3 regions of the Exiguobacterium sp. RIT452 genome follow, and region 2 is predicted to be linked to each of the others. Evidence: predicted binding sites of a transcription regulator. Region 2 holds the regulator's gene; each other region holds the start of a gene.
What was found. The regulator Rex, encoded in region 2, represses fermentation and respiration genes when NADH is low (regulators of the CRP and FNR family bind a similar motif). The targets are predictions, from matches to a motif close to TTGTGAAATATTTCACAA.
Positions count from the first base shown of each region.

Region 1: D3D03_RS01090 (L-lactate dehydrogenase) is a predicted target of Rex. The motif match lies at 2,552-2,569, and genes of this name have one in related genera.
Region 3: adhE (bifunctional acetaldehyde-CoA/alcohol dehydrogenase) is a predicted target of Rex. The motif match lies at 3,109-3,126, and genes of this name have one in related genera.

Region 1 is NZ_QXJB01000001.1:215,897-220,264, reverse strand. Features, by position in the region: gene D3D03_RS01100 (M42 family metallopeptidase) at 1-690, opposite strand, end outside; gene D3D03_RS01095 (GNAT family N-acetyltransferase) at 882-1,391, opposite strand; gene D3D03_RS01090 (L-lactate dehydrogenase) at 1,563-2,516, opposite strand; gene D3D03_RS01085 (DUF92 domain-containing protein) at 2,683-3,453, opposite strand; gene D3D03_RS01080 (5-formyltetrahydrofolate cyclo-ligase) at 3,453-4,001, opposite strand; gene rpmG (50S ribosomal protein L33) at 4,064-4,213, opposite strand; gene D3D03_RS01070 (1,4-alpha-glucan branching protein domain-containing protein) at 4,318-4,368, opposite strand, start outside.
Region 2 is NZ_QXJB01000008.1:138,911-143,278, reverse strand. Features, by position in the region: gene D3D03_RS14990 (ABC-F family ATP-binding cassette domain-containing protein) at 1-1,363, opposite strand, end outside; gene D3D03_RS14985 (redox-sensing transcriptional repressor Rex) at 1,520-2,179, shown strand; gene D3D03_RS14980 (twin-arginine translocase TatA/TatE family subunit) at 2,179-2,382, shown strand; gene tatC (twin-arginine translocase subunit TatC) at 2,390-3,169, shown strand; tRNA gene D3D03_RS14970 (tRNA-Ala) at 3,278-3,350, shown strand; gene D3D03_RS14965 (S8 family serine peptidase) at 3,600-4,368, shown strand, end outside.
Region 3 is NZ_QXJB01000001.1:570,912-575,279, reverse strand. Features, by position in the region: gene D3D03_RS02885 (SMI1/KNR4 family protein) at 1-220, shown strand, start outside; gene adhE (bifunctional acetaldehyde-CoA/alcohol dehydrogenase) at 370-2,964, opposite strand; gene D3D03_RS02875 (beta-class carbonic anhydrase) at 3,298-3,849, shown strand; gene D3D03_RS02870 (Na+/H+ antiporter family protein) at 3,998-4,368, shown strand, end outside.

The DNA of each region.
Region 1 (4,368 bases), on a different contig from region 2:
GTATTCTGCGACATCCGCTGAAAAACCGGCATTCCCTCCAAAACCAACTTCTTCATAGTTCGAAATTAAAATGTGAACAGGATGCGGTAACGATATCGCTTTCCATTTCTTGATCAGTTCCAGTAACAGCGCGACCGACGCTTTATCATCAAGGTGACGTGATTTTACGAATCCTGTCTCTGTATGGACAAATCGCGGATCAAACGTCACGACGTCCCCGACTTCGATTCCGGCTACACGTGTTTCTTCTGCCGTCGTCGACCGGATATCGAGACGAACTTCAATGTTCGTGGCACTCCGTTCTTCGGTGTTCGTGACTCGTGACGTATGAACGCTGGAATGATGGAACACGATTGTCCCGGAAATCGTCTGTCCGTCCATCTTATGTACAAGACAATTTTCGCCTTCAATTGCCGTCCACGCGTACCCTCCGAGTTGAGAGAGGCTGAGACGTCCGGATGGCAGGATTTCCTTCACCATCGCTCCCAGCGTATCGACATGTGCGGTCAGCAGACGGATTCTTGGTGACTGACCCGGTAACATGGCGAGTAATGCACCCTTTTCCAGCTTTTTATAAGAAATTCCCTCTTCTTTGAATCGATTTTCTACATATGTAAGTGCTTGAACCGTAAATCCAGTCGGACTTGGAATCTCGACTAAATCACGAATCGTCTGAACTACTCCCTGCATACCATTCACTCCTCTTGATTTCGAATGTTTTCCCTTATATATGATAACAAAAGATGGGAACATGCGGGTACACATTCATCCGTGCAACGGAACGACACACGGCTGTCCCATAATAAAAAGTCGTAGATTCAATTCACATTGACCCTACGACTTTTCACGCGTCTAACGACCGTATCTTGATTCAGTTTGGATTAGACGTATTTTTTCATCCAAATGTCGTCCCGGTACGTCCCGTCTTCTAACTTGACCGAATCCGGATCCTCTGCATACACTTCAAACCCTAACGATTCGTACAGACTTTGTGCCGCCTCGTTACCGGACAACACTGCCAAGATGACCTGTTCGACATCCGGAATTTGTTTCGCTTCTTCAATCAAAGCTTCCATTAATGCCCGACCTGTTCCACCGCGGTAATCCGGTGAGACATAAACGGCAGAAATCATCGCCTTATGCGATTCGCGCGATAACTCATACGGTTTGACTTGACCAAAACCAAACAATTTTTCGCCGTCGAACATTCCGAGCCAGACTTCGTCCGAGTCCGGATCACCTTCAAGTCCTTCTTGTACGTCCTTGATCGGTGTTTGTTGTTCATCATCAAACGAATGACCAAACGCATCCGGATGATTTTTTAAACCTTCCAGTCGAAGACTCCAATACTGTTCTGCATCTTCTTTCGTTAACTTCCGAAATGTATACATGACTGTCTTTCTCCCCTTTATGCGTTTTTACTACTGGATCTGATGACGTGAAAACTCCTCTATCCTTTACATAACCTTTTTCTAGTAAAATAAAACCTAGTTTAATCGAGAATCTTTCAGACAAAAAACCGTACCCTTTTGATAAATCAAAAGGGTACGGTTTTAAAAAAATCAGTGAAGCACCGGTTCCATCGTTTGACGCAACACTTCTGCTGAATGATGGAATTTTTTCAATTCTTCTTCCGTCAATGAAAATTCAATGATTTCCCGGACACCTTGTCGATTGATGATAGCCGGAACACCAATATGGATTCCTGAAATTCCGTATTGTCCATCGACATGTGCACCAACGGTCAATATACAGTTTTCGTTACCGAGGATGGCCCGTACAATCCGCACGAGACCAAGACCAATCGCATAATAGGTCGCCCCTTTACGTTCGATAATATGATAGGCAGCGTCGCGGACATTGATATAAATCTGGTCAAGGTCTTTTTGGGAGTAGAGATCATCTTCTGCCAATAATTCATCAATCGTCTTTCCGTAAATGCGGGAGTTGCTCCAGGCCGCAAATTCTGTATCACCATGTTCCCCTAAGATATAGGCATGGGCGTTTCGAGAATCGATATGGAAATACTCACCTAACATTTGACGTAACCGCGCCGTGTCAAGGACTGTCCCGGAACCGAACACACGTGATTTCGGCAGGCCGGAATACTTCCAGGCCAAATGAGCCATGATATCGACCGGATTGGAAGCAACGACGATGATGCCGTCAAAACCGGACTCCATGATTTGGCGCATCATCTCTTTCATGATCAAGGCATTTTTTGCTACCAAGTCAAGTCGTGTTTCGCCCGGTTTTTGTGGCGCACCGGCCGTGATGACAATCACTTCCGAATCTTTACAATCGGAATAATCTCCGGCCCAAATGCGAATTGGCGAAGAACTGAACGGTGTTCCGTGGTTTAAATCCATCGCTTCCCCTTCGGCTTTTGCTTTATTGACATCGATGATCACTAATTCTTCACATAAACCGGCTGTCGTCATCTGATACGCAAAACTTGATCCGACGGCTCCAGCGCCAACCAACGCAACGCGTGTTACTTTCGCATGTAATTCCATCCTCTATGTCCACCCTTCCAAACTAATTTAAAAGTTTGTTAACTATCTCACAAATAGATTGTAACATCTTTCACAAAGTCATGAATGCTGTGAAAACGTTCACATCTTGTCTAAATTGTGTCAATGATATCCTAACATAAGGTAAAATTACATCTACAGTTTCCACTTACCACATTCGATACACAATAAAACCAATCAGACCTGCCAGTGCACTCGATAAAAAGTTGACTCCGTCATTCCCGAGCCATTTCCAGCCTTTGACGTAAACTGTCGGTGTATCATGATGCATCCGTTTTTCTGTTTCTTTCGAGCAGACCGTACAACGAAACTTCCGTTGAATCGTTCCGCCAAATAATGTATCAAACAAACTTCCGGCCACTCCCAAGGCGGTCACGAGTACCCATGTATCGGCAGGTAATGTAAACAACAGATCACCGGCAGTTGCGATAAACAAGGCTCCGACCACTGTCGCTGACGTCCCGAGGACAGAAACCGCTCCGCTCGTTCCGGCCGGAACACGCCGCCCTGTAAAAAGAAACGGATTTTTTTGCGAAAGCGGACCGATTTCAGAAGCCCACGTATCCGCATTCGAAGCAGCGAGCACAATCAAAAACAATACAAGAAACGCGGTGTGTTCCGTCCATGCATAGCCGACCGAAGCAAGAGTTGCGACACCGCCGTTTGCAAGGACTTGCCAGCCGTCACGCGCTCCGTCTTTTTCAACGATTTGATTCACCGTCTGTTTTCTCCGTTTGCCGAGTTTTGATAATAGACTCGAACTGCCAAAAAAGAGCATCAATAAGATCAGTCCGCTGTATCCAAACCCATAAATGACGACCGTTCCGACGACAATCGTCCAGACAGCACCGCTGATCGTCAACAGCTGCAATCGATAACCGATGTATCCGAGTAAAAAACAAAATAGGATTCCGTACATCACCGACATAAAATGACCTCGGACTCTGTCACGATTTGGTCGACCGGTCGATCAAACGATTCGACGGCAAATGTCGGGACGAGTTGGCACTCGAACGCAACCGCTAACGTATTTCCCTGATAATCGACTAATGCGCGGTCGTAAAAGCCGCCTCCCCATCCAACACGAAATCCGTTTCGCATGAAGGCACGACCGGGAACCAAACAAAGATCGATCGTATTCAACGACCGTTCCACCGCTGTATCGTCGGGTTCCCGGATCCCCATCGTTGTCTCCACCAACCGGCTGTTCGGCAGATACTCAAAAAACTTCATCTCGCGGTGTACCACTTTCGGAATCACTACTTGTTTACCGAGCTCCCATGCTTTTTCGATGATCGGATCGGTCGAACACTCATTTCGAAACGATAAGGTGACAGCAATCGAACGGGCATTTTCCCATGCTGAAACGGTGAAGAGCCGATCATAAATCTGTTGCTCACGTTGTTGCCGATGACCCAATGTATTTAATTGGTGCGTAATGAACTGTCGGATTTCCTGCTTTTCCATCCTGTAAAGTCCCCCTTATTCAACAAAAAAGCCATCACACAAGGTGACGGCTTCCATCTCAATTATTTTACTTCACGGTGAAGTGTGTGCTTACGGAGACGTGGGTTGTATTTCTTCAACTCAAGACGCTCTGGGTTGTTACGCTTGTTCTTCTTAGTGATATAAGTACGGTCACCAGTTTCAGTGCAAGCCAAAGTAATTTTAACGCGCATGGGATTCCCTCCTATCTAGCTCTCGATGTATCAAGTGTTTTTGCTTTACATAAGGTTAAGCATACTCAAGTATCGTACCAAGAAAGGAAGTGAATTGCAACTGTTCATCCGTTCTTTTTCGGAATCGTTACATGCTGGTACGGATTTTCAAGGTT
Region 2 (4,368 bases):
ATCGTCCGCGTTCGCCGCCGGATAATTCATGGACGAGCTTGAAGACGTCGTCTCCGCTGAAGAGGAATTGTCCGAGAACAGACCGGACTTCCTGTTCCCGCATCAACGGCCATTCGTTCCAAATCTCGTCGATGACCCGGTTGCGGTCGTTCAGTTCCGCCTGCTCCTGATCGTAGTAACCGATCGAAACGCCGGTGCCGAAACGATAGTCACCGAACAGCGGTTTCAGACGACCGACGAGCACTTTCAGTAACGTCGATTTGCCGATTCCGTTTGGACCGACAAGCGCAAGTGACTCCGCACGTTGCAGCCGGAACGTGATGTTTTTCGAGACGGCTTCTTCATAACCGACGGCGAGTTGGTTTACCTGCAACACGTCATTGCCGCTTTGCTTTTCAATCGGGAACGACAGGACCGTACTGCGTTCGTCGCCGTCCGGCCGGTCGATCCGGTCGACCTTTTCAAGACGTTTGCGGACGCTTTGCGCCCGTTTCGTCGTCGTCGCGCGGGCGATGTTACGCTGGATGAAGTCCTGCATCTTCGCGATGTCTTCCTGCTGCTGTTCAAACTGCTTCATTTCCTGTTCGTACAGCGCCGCTTTTTGTTCGAGATACTTCGTATAGTTGCCGGTAAACTTCCGGGAGACGTTGCGGGACAATTCATAAACGACATTGACGACTTGATCAAGGAAATACCGGTCATGGGAGACGATCAAGACGGCGCCGCGGTAACCGGATAAGTAACTTTCAAGCCAAGACAGGGTATCGATGTCGAGGTGATTGGTCGGCTCATCGAGAATCAACAGTTCCGGTGCCTGCAGCAACATCTTCGCCAGAGCGAGACGGGTCCGTTGACCACCGGAAAGTGTTTGAATCCGACGGGAATAATCGTCCGGATAAAAGCGCATCCCGTGTAAGACGGAGCGGATGTTGGCTTCGAACTGATAGCCGCCGGCTTCCGAGAAGTCGTGTTGCGCCTGATCGTAGGTTTTGAGCAACCGATCATAGGCGACCGGATCATTCAAGATGTGCTCCATGCCCATCTCGATTTCCATCCGGCGTAACGCCCGTTCTTGATCCTGCAGGTGTTCGAAGACGGTCAGCATCTCGTTCCAAATCGATTCGTTGGACTCCAGTCCGCTGTCCTGCGCGAGGTAACCGATCCGGACTTCCTTGCTCTTCATGATTTCCCCGGAATCATGTGAAAGCTCGCCGGCGATGATTTTTAAAAGTGTCGATTTTCCGGCACCATTTCGACCGACCAGGGCAATCCGGTCCCGTTCCTGTACTTCGAGTTTAATATTGTCTAAAATCGGCTCAACACCGAATGATTTTGAGAGTTGGTTTACTTGTAAGAGAATCATATCCATCCATCCTTCCACCCTTTAGTCTATCACGAAAAATCCTGCCGAATATAATATTTGTTACTCTATGTGAAGTGGTTTACAATCAAGGAGAGTAGAATTCTTTGCATTGATTTGGGTGCCACGTCAGAACGTGGCCGAAGGGGGAACTGCAGTATGAATGGGCCAGACACAAAAATACCACAAGCAACGGCGAAACGACTGCCGTTATATTATCGTTTCATCCAGAGTCTTTACAACTCCGGCAAGCTGCGCGTCTCGTCAGCAGAGCTCAGTGAAGCGGTCAAAGTCGACTCGGCGACGATCCGTCGTGATTTTTCCTACTTTGGGGCGTTAGGGAAAAAGGGGTACGGTTACAATGTTCAACATTTGTTAACATTTTTCCGAAAGACACTCAACCAAGACGAGGTCACGAATGTCGCCTTAATCGGGGTCGGACACCTCGGGACAGCGTTTGCAAATTATAACTTTTTAAAGAATAATAGTACTCGTATCGTCATCGCGTTTGACGCGGATGAGGAGAAGGTCGGAACGACGACACAAGACGTTCCGATTTACCACGTGTCAGATATGAAAGAACAAATCAAAGCGAACCATGTCGACGTCGCCATCTTGACGGTACCGTCCCAGTTCGCACAGTCAGTAGCGGACGAGTTAGTTGAGTATGGTGTGACCGGCATTCTGAACTTTACACCGGCACGATTAAACGTACCGGCCCATGTTCGGGTCCATCACATCGATCTGTCGATTGAGTTGCAGTCGCTTGTTTATTTCATGAAGCATTATTCGCAATCAGCTGAAGGAGTGAAATCATAATGGAAAACTTAATCCCGTTGACACTTGGTATCGGCCCGGGGAGCATCGCCTTGATTGGTGTCGTCGCCTTAATCATCTTCGGACCAAAAAAATTACCGGAACTCGGCCGCGCCGCCGGTCAAACGTTAAAAGAATTCAAGAGTGCGACAAACGGCATCATGGAAGATGATAAAGACAAAAAGGACGAAACGAAAGAGAAGTGAGTGAATCATGGCGATCGATCAAGAGCAGAGTATGACGACGCACTTAGATGAACTCCGGAAACGGATCATCTGGTCGCTCATCATCGTGGTGGTCATGTTCGCTGCAGCTTTTCCGCTTGTCCGTCCGCTTGTGCGTTTTCTGCAGGCTGACTTAAAGGAGCTCGGAATTGGTCTGAACGCTTTTAACGTGGCTGATCCACTGATGTTATATCTGAATCTTGCGTTCATCATCGCAATCGTCTTGGCGTCACCGTTTTGGATGTACCAGCTTTGGGCGTTCATCCGTCCCGGTCTGCATGACCAAGAACAAAAAGCGACGTTGACGTATATTCCAGTAACGTTCTTCTTATTTTTAGCTGGTATTTCATTTTCTTACTTTTGGTTGTTACCGTTTTTACTTGAAGTATCGACAGAGCTCGGACAAGAGCTCGGCATCGAACAAGTCATCGGCGTCGAGAACTATTTCAGCTTTTTGATCCGCTTGACGATCCCGTTTGGAATACTGTTCCAACTGCCGGTCGTGACGATGTTTTTGACACGGCTTGGACTCGTGACGCCGTTCTTCATGCGGAAGAATCGGAAGTATGCCTACTTTGCGTTATTCGTCGTCGCGGCGTTGATCTCACCGCCGGACGTCACCTCGCATTTAATGATCTCTGTCCCGTTGTTCGTCTTATATGAAATCAGCATCCTGATTTCAGCGCGGACGTATAAAAAAGTACTGATCTTGGAGCAACAAGCAGAACTGGAGCGACAGGCAGATTTGATGCGTGACTTAAATAAATAACGACCGAAACTCTCCTTGTCGAGGCGGCAAGGAGAGTTTTTTTGTAAGCGGTCTAATTTTATATTGAAAAAATGAACAGCAATGGTTATACTCTTAATAGAAACACACGGGGGCTTAGCTCAGCTGGGAGAGCGTTTGGCTGGCAGCCAAAAGGTCGTCGGTTCGAGCCCGATAGTCTCCATTCCGTTTGTTCAAAAACCCTTGGGAAACCAAGGGTTTTTTTGTGTTTTCCTATCAGAAGTCTTCTTATTGAAATAAGGGGAATATAGGGAGATTGATGCTTTTGATGACATAAACCAACAAATATTTTTAAAAAGAACCAAATTTAAATTGTATATTAAGAGAAACTTAATTAAACTAAAAATACAGAATTTTCGTTTAATATGTTTTTTAGAGTCACATTACATCTTTCGGAAAAGGGGAAAAACGAATGAAGAAGAAGATTGCATTGGTGGCAGCCGCCATCATGACATCTTCCAGCCTGGTTCATGCTGAGGGAAGTCTGTCATCTCAAGGGAAAGCAGACGTACAAAAGCCACAAGCACTCTCACTCAAGAAAACGGGGCAGGAAAAGTCACACAGTCAAAATGAGAAGGTCCGGATTGTCGTCGAACTGGATCAAAAAGCCGCAATCGAGCACGCGCAAGCTCAGAATAAACGTTACAGCGCGTTAAGCAACACGGAGAAAACGATTCTCAAGAATCAAATCGTCAACAAACAGAAGGAAGTCAAAGCTGCGATTGCACAAAAAGACATCGCGGTTGCCTATAAGGAAAGCTTCACGACTGTATTGAACGGGTTCAGCGGGGAAGTCAAATATGGTGAAATCAAGGAACTGAAGAAATTAAGCGGGGTCAAGAACGTACATATCGCACACGAATATGCGCGTCCGGAAGTCGAAAAGGGCGCAACGCCAAACATGTTACATAGTAAAGACATGGTCAATGCGAAGCAGACGTGGCAGGACTACGGGTATAAAGGGGAAGGCACGATCGTTGCCGTCATCGATACGGGAATCGATCCGACGCACAAGGACATGGTCCTCAGCCCGGAAACAAAAGTCGATTTGACGTCATCAAAAGTCGAAGGCTTTAAATCGTCAAAAGGACTAAAAGGAAACTACTTCACGGAAAAAGTCCCGTATGGCTATAACTATGCGGATCATGACAGCGAAATCCGCGATCTCGGTCCGGGTGCTT
Region 3 (4,368 bases), on a different contig from region 2:
GATTTGGGAATGTCCACCGGGCTTCATCCCGATTGGTGCCGGACCTGACGGCGAATGGCTCGTTTGCGAATCGATCAGTGAAGGCGACAATCGGATCTGGACCGGTGAATTCCTGACGTACGAAGATCCTGACTTCGAACGGCTCCCGTTCTCCTTCGATAAGTGGCTTGATTATCTGATTGTTGCGCAAGGGACGATGTATTGGGACTGGTTTCGGTAATCTTTTATGTATACATATACCTCTACTTCAGGAAAGCAAAGACAGGAATCCGCCTGATTTTCACCTCACATGATCAAAAACATACGAAAGCCTTGCCTCCGTTAACCGGAAGCAAGGCTCTTTCAATTGCCATGATGTTTTTCTCTCTATTAGATACCTTCGTAAGCAAATTCCATGATTTGACGGAGTTCCGTCACGAGCGGCATTTTCGGATTCGCTGTTGTACATTGATCCTCAAACGCATCGACTGCCATCTTGTCGAGTTTCGCTTCAAAGTCGGCTTTTTTGATGCCTTGGGCTTTAAACGACATCTTGATGTTGAGGCGTTGTCCGAGCTCACTGACGGCTTGGATAAACGATTCGACGCCTTGTTCCGTCGTTGCTGCCGGCAGACCGAGGTAACGCGCGATTTCCGCATACCGTTCATCTGCAATAAACGATTCGTATTTCGGGAAGGCTGCCAGTTTTGTTGGTCGTGTCGCATTGTATCGGATGACGTGTGGCATCAGAATCGCATTTGTCCGACCGTGTGGTGTGTGGAACTCCCCACCGATTTTGTGTGCGATTGAGTGGTTGATGCCGAGGAAGGCATTCGCAAACGCCATTCCGGCCATCGTTGAAGCATTGTGGACTTTTTCGCGTGCTTCGGCGTCTGAACCGTTATCGTAAGCACGTGGCAAGTACTCAAAGATCATCTTGATTGCTTTTAACGCCAGTCCATCCGTGTAGTCATTCGCAAGGACAGAGACGAACGCTTCTGTTGCGTGTGTCAAGACGTCCATCCCTGTATCCGCCGTGATCGAAGCCGGCACTGTCATGACGAACTCCGGATCAACGATGGCAACGTCTGGTGTCAACGCATAGTCAGCAATCGGGTATTTCACGTTTTTCTCTTTGTCGGTGATGACGGTGAACGGTGTGACTTCTGATCCCGTACCGGAAGTTGTCGGAATGGCGACAAACTTCGCTTTGTTGCCGAGTTCCGGGAATTTATACGCCCGTTTACGGATATCCATGAACTTTTGACGGAGGTTCGAGAACGTTTCGTTTGGCTGTTCGTAGAATAACCACATGCCTTTCGCAGCATCCATCGCCGATCCGCCACCGAGGGCGATAATCAAGTCCGGTTTAAAATCACGCATTGCCTGTGCACCGACTTGAACGGTCGTCACGGATGGATCCGGTTCGACTTGGTCAAAGATCCGGTAACTGACGCCGGCCGGCAAGTTACGGATGACTTTGTCGGCATAACCGAACTCAACCATCGATTGATCGGTGACGATCAACGCCCGTGAGACATTTTGAATCGATTTCAAGTATTGAACCGAGTTTTTTTCAAAGAAAATCTTTTCCGGTACTTTGAACCACTGCATGTTCACGCGTCGTCTCGCCACCTTCTTGACATTGAGTAGATGTTTCGCCGTTACGTTTTCTGAAACCGAGTTTTTCCCGTACGATCCGCAACCGAGTGTCAGTGATGGTGTCAATTCGTTGTAGAGATCGCCGATTCCGCCGTGTGCTGACGGACTGTTGACGAGAATCCGGCAGGCTTTCATCCGGAGACCAAATGCCGTCATCAACTCATCGTTTGTCGTATGAATGACAGCCGTATGACCAAGTCCGCCGATTTCAAGCATGCGCTCTGCGACATGGAAGGCATCATTCGTTGAGGCGACACTGTATGCACCAAGGACAGGGCTTAATTTTTCATGTGACAACGGCTCTTCCGCTCCGACTTTCTCGAGTTCCGCAACCAGCATGACGGTGTTACTCGGAACGTTGATATCAGCTTTTGCTGCGATCCAGGTCGCCGGTTTCCCGACGATGTCCGCATTGACGGCACATGTATCGGTTTTGATGACGAGTGCCTCCAGACGTTTTTTCTCGTCCGGTGTACAGAAGTAGCAACCGAGTGCTTCCATTTCTGCCCGCACTTCGGCATAAATCTCTTGATCAACGATGACCGCTTGCTCAGACGCACAAATCATTCCGTTATCAAATGTTTTTGAGAGAACCAAATCACTGACGGCGCGTTTGATTTTAGCTGTTTTTTCGATGTAACACGGTACGTTACCCGGTCCGACACCAAGCGCTGGTTTTCCGGTCGAGTACGCCGATTTGACCATGCCGGCTCCGCCTGTTGCAAGGACCATCGCGATATCGGTGTGATTCATCAAGACTTTCGTTGCTTCAAGTGACGGTTGTTCGACCCACTGGATACAATCTTTTGGTGCACCCGCTTTGACGGCCGCATCACGTAATGTTTTCGCCGCTTCGAGTGAACAGTTTTGCGCGGATGGATGGAAGGCGAAGACGATCGGGTTACGCGTCTTGATCGCAATCAACGCTTTGAACATCGTCGTGGATGTCGGATTCGTCACTGGTGTGACGCCACAGACGACACCGACCGGTTCCGCGATGTAGGTGATTCCGTTTTGAACGTCTTCTTCTAAAATCCCGACCGTTTTTTCGTTTCGAAGACTATTGTAGATGTATTCTGTTGCGAACATGTTTTTGATCATTTTATCTTCAAAGACACCGCGTCCTGTCTCTTCGACCGCGAGACGAGCCAGTTCGACGTGACGTTCGAGACCAGCGAGTGCCATGTCCCGGACGATCGTATCGATTTTTGTTTGATCAAATGTCAGTAATTCTTGAAGTGCCGTTTGACCTTTCGCGACGATTTGATTGATTGCTTGTTCGACAGGTGAGACATCTTGTTTGATTTTTTCTTTGACAGCCATGTTAGGTTTCCTCCCTATTTTGGAACGAATCTGAGTCTGCATTTCCCTACAGCATGTTAGGAATGCCAAGCTGATTTTGAATAGTTTGTGCTTTCCTTCACAAATCAATCATACCGCCTTTCCCTCCATTTGTGCATGACCATCCTGTGAACTATTTCACATGTATGAGAGCGTTTTCAACGAATCCATCTGTTCGGACGCAAGGATTTGCTTTTTTATCCCGCCCCTGTGACAACTGTCACAGCAAATCATGAATCTGCTTGTCTGACCAATCGTTCATCGTGTACGCTAGAACTAGTTCCATCATTCATTTGTCTTAAAGGAGGAAGTATCATGTCAGTCGTTAATCAAATGCTTGCGTTTAATCAACAGTTCGTCGAAGAGAAACAATACGAACCATTCATCTCGGATAAGTTCCCGGATAAGAAGGTTGTGATTCTGACCTGTATGGATGCACGTTTGACGGAGCTCCTTCCCCACGCACTTGGTCTGAAAAACGGTGATGCCAAAATCATCAAAAATGCCGGGGCCGTCCTGTCCCATCCATTCGGATCCGTCATGCGGTCAATTCTCGTCGCCCTCTACGCCCTCGGAGCGGAAGAAGTCATTGTCATCGGACATCATGACTGCGGCATGAGTACAATCGATCCGGCGAAGATGATTTCGGAGATGCAAGACCGTGGCATCAACGAACAAGTCCTGCACACACTTGATGCTTCCGGCGTCGACTTGAAGCAATGGTTACGCGGTTTCACATCCGTCGAAGAAAACGTCGGTCACTCGGTTGGATTGATCAAAAACCATCCGTTGCTGCCGCCGGGTACGGAAGTTCACGGACTCGTCATCGATCCGGGAACAGGAAAACTCGATCAAGTCGATTGCTGAATCGCTCTTTAATGTAGAAGAAAGGTATGACCTGCCTCGATTTGACGCCGGTCATACCTTTTTGTGTTTTTTTCTTGACAGTCAAAAGAACGGTCTGTATGATACTTTAGTATAGTACAGTGATACCAAAAGAAAGTGTGGTTTTAAAATGTTTAATGCTGTCATCATTGCCGTTGTTTTATTATTTGCTTTAGCCATCTTCCGCGTCCACATCGTGCTCGCGATGGTCCTGAGTGCCATCGTCGGTGGAGTCGTCGGTGGACTCAGTTTATCGAAGACGATCGAAACCTTTGCCGGCGGGCTCGGCGCCGGAGCGGAGATCGCCCTCAGCTATGCCTTGCTTGGTGCGTTCGCCGTCGCCTTGTCGAAAACCGGTTTGCCGGATGCATTGGCTCATGCCTTAATCTCCCGTTCAAAACGAACGGCTGACGCCGCATCGGTCAAAAAATTAAAAGGGTTCATCACCTTCGCGATTTTGTTACTGGCAATCAGTTCACAAAACGTCTTGCCGATCCACAT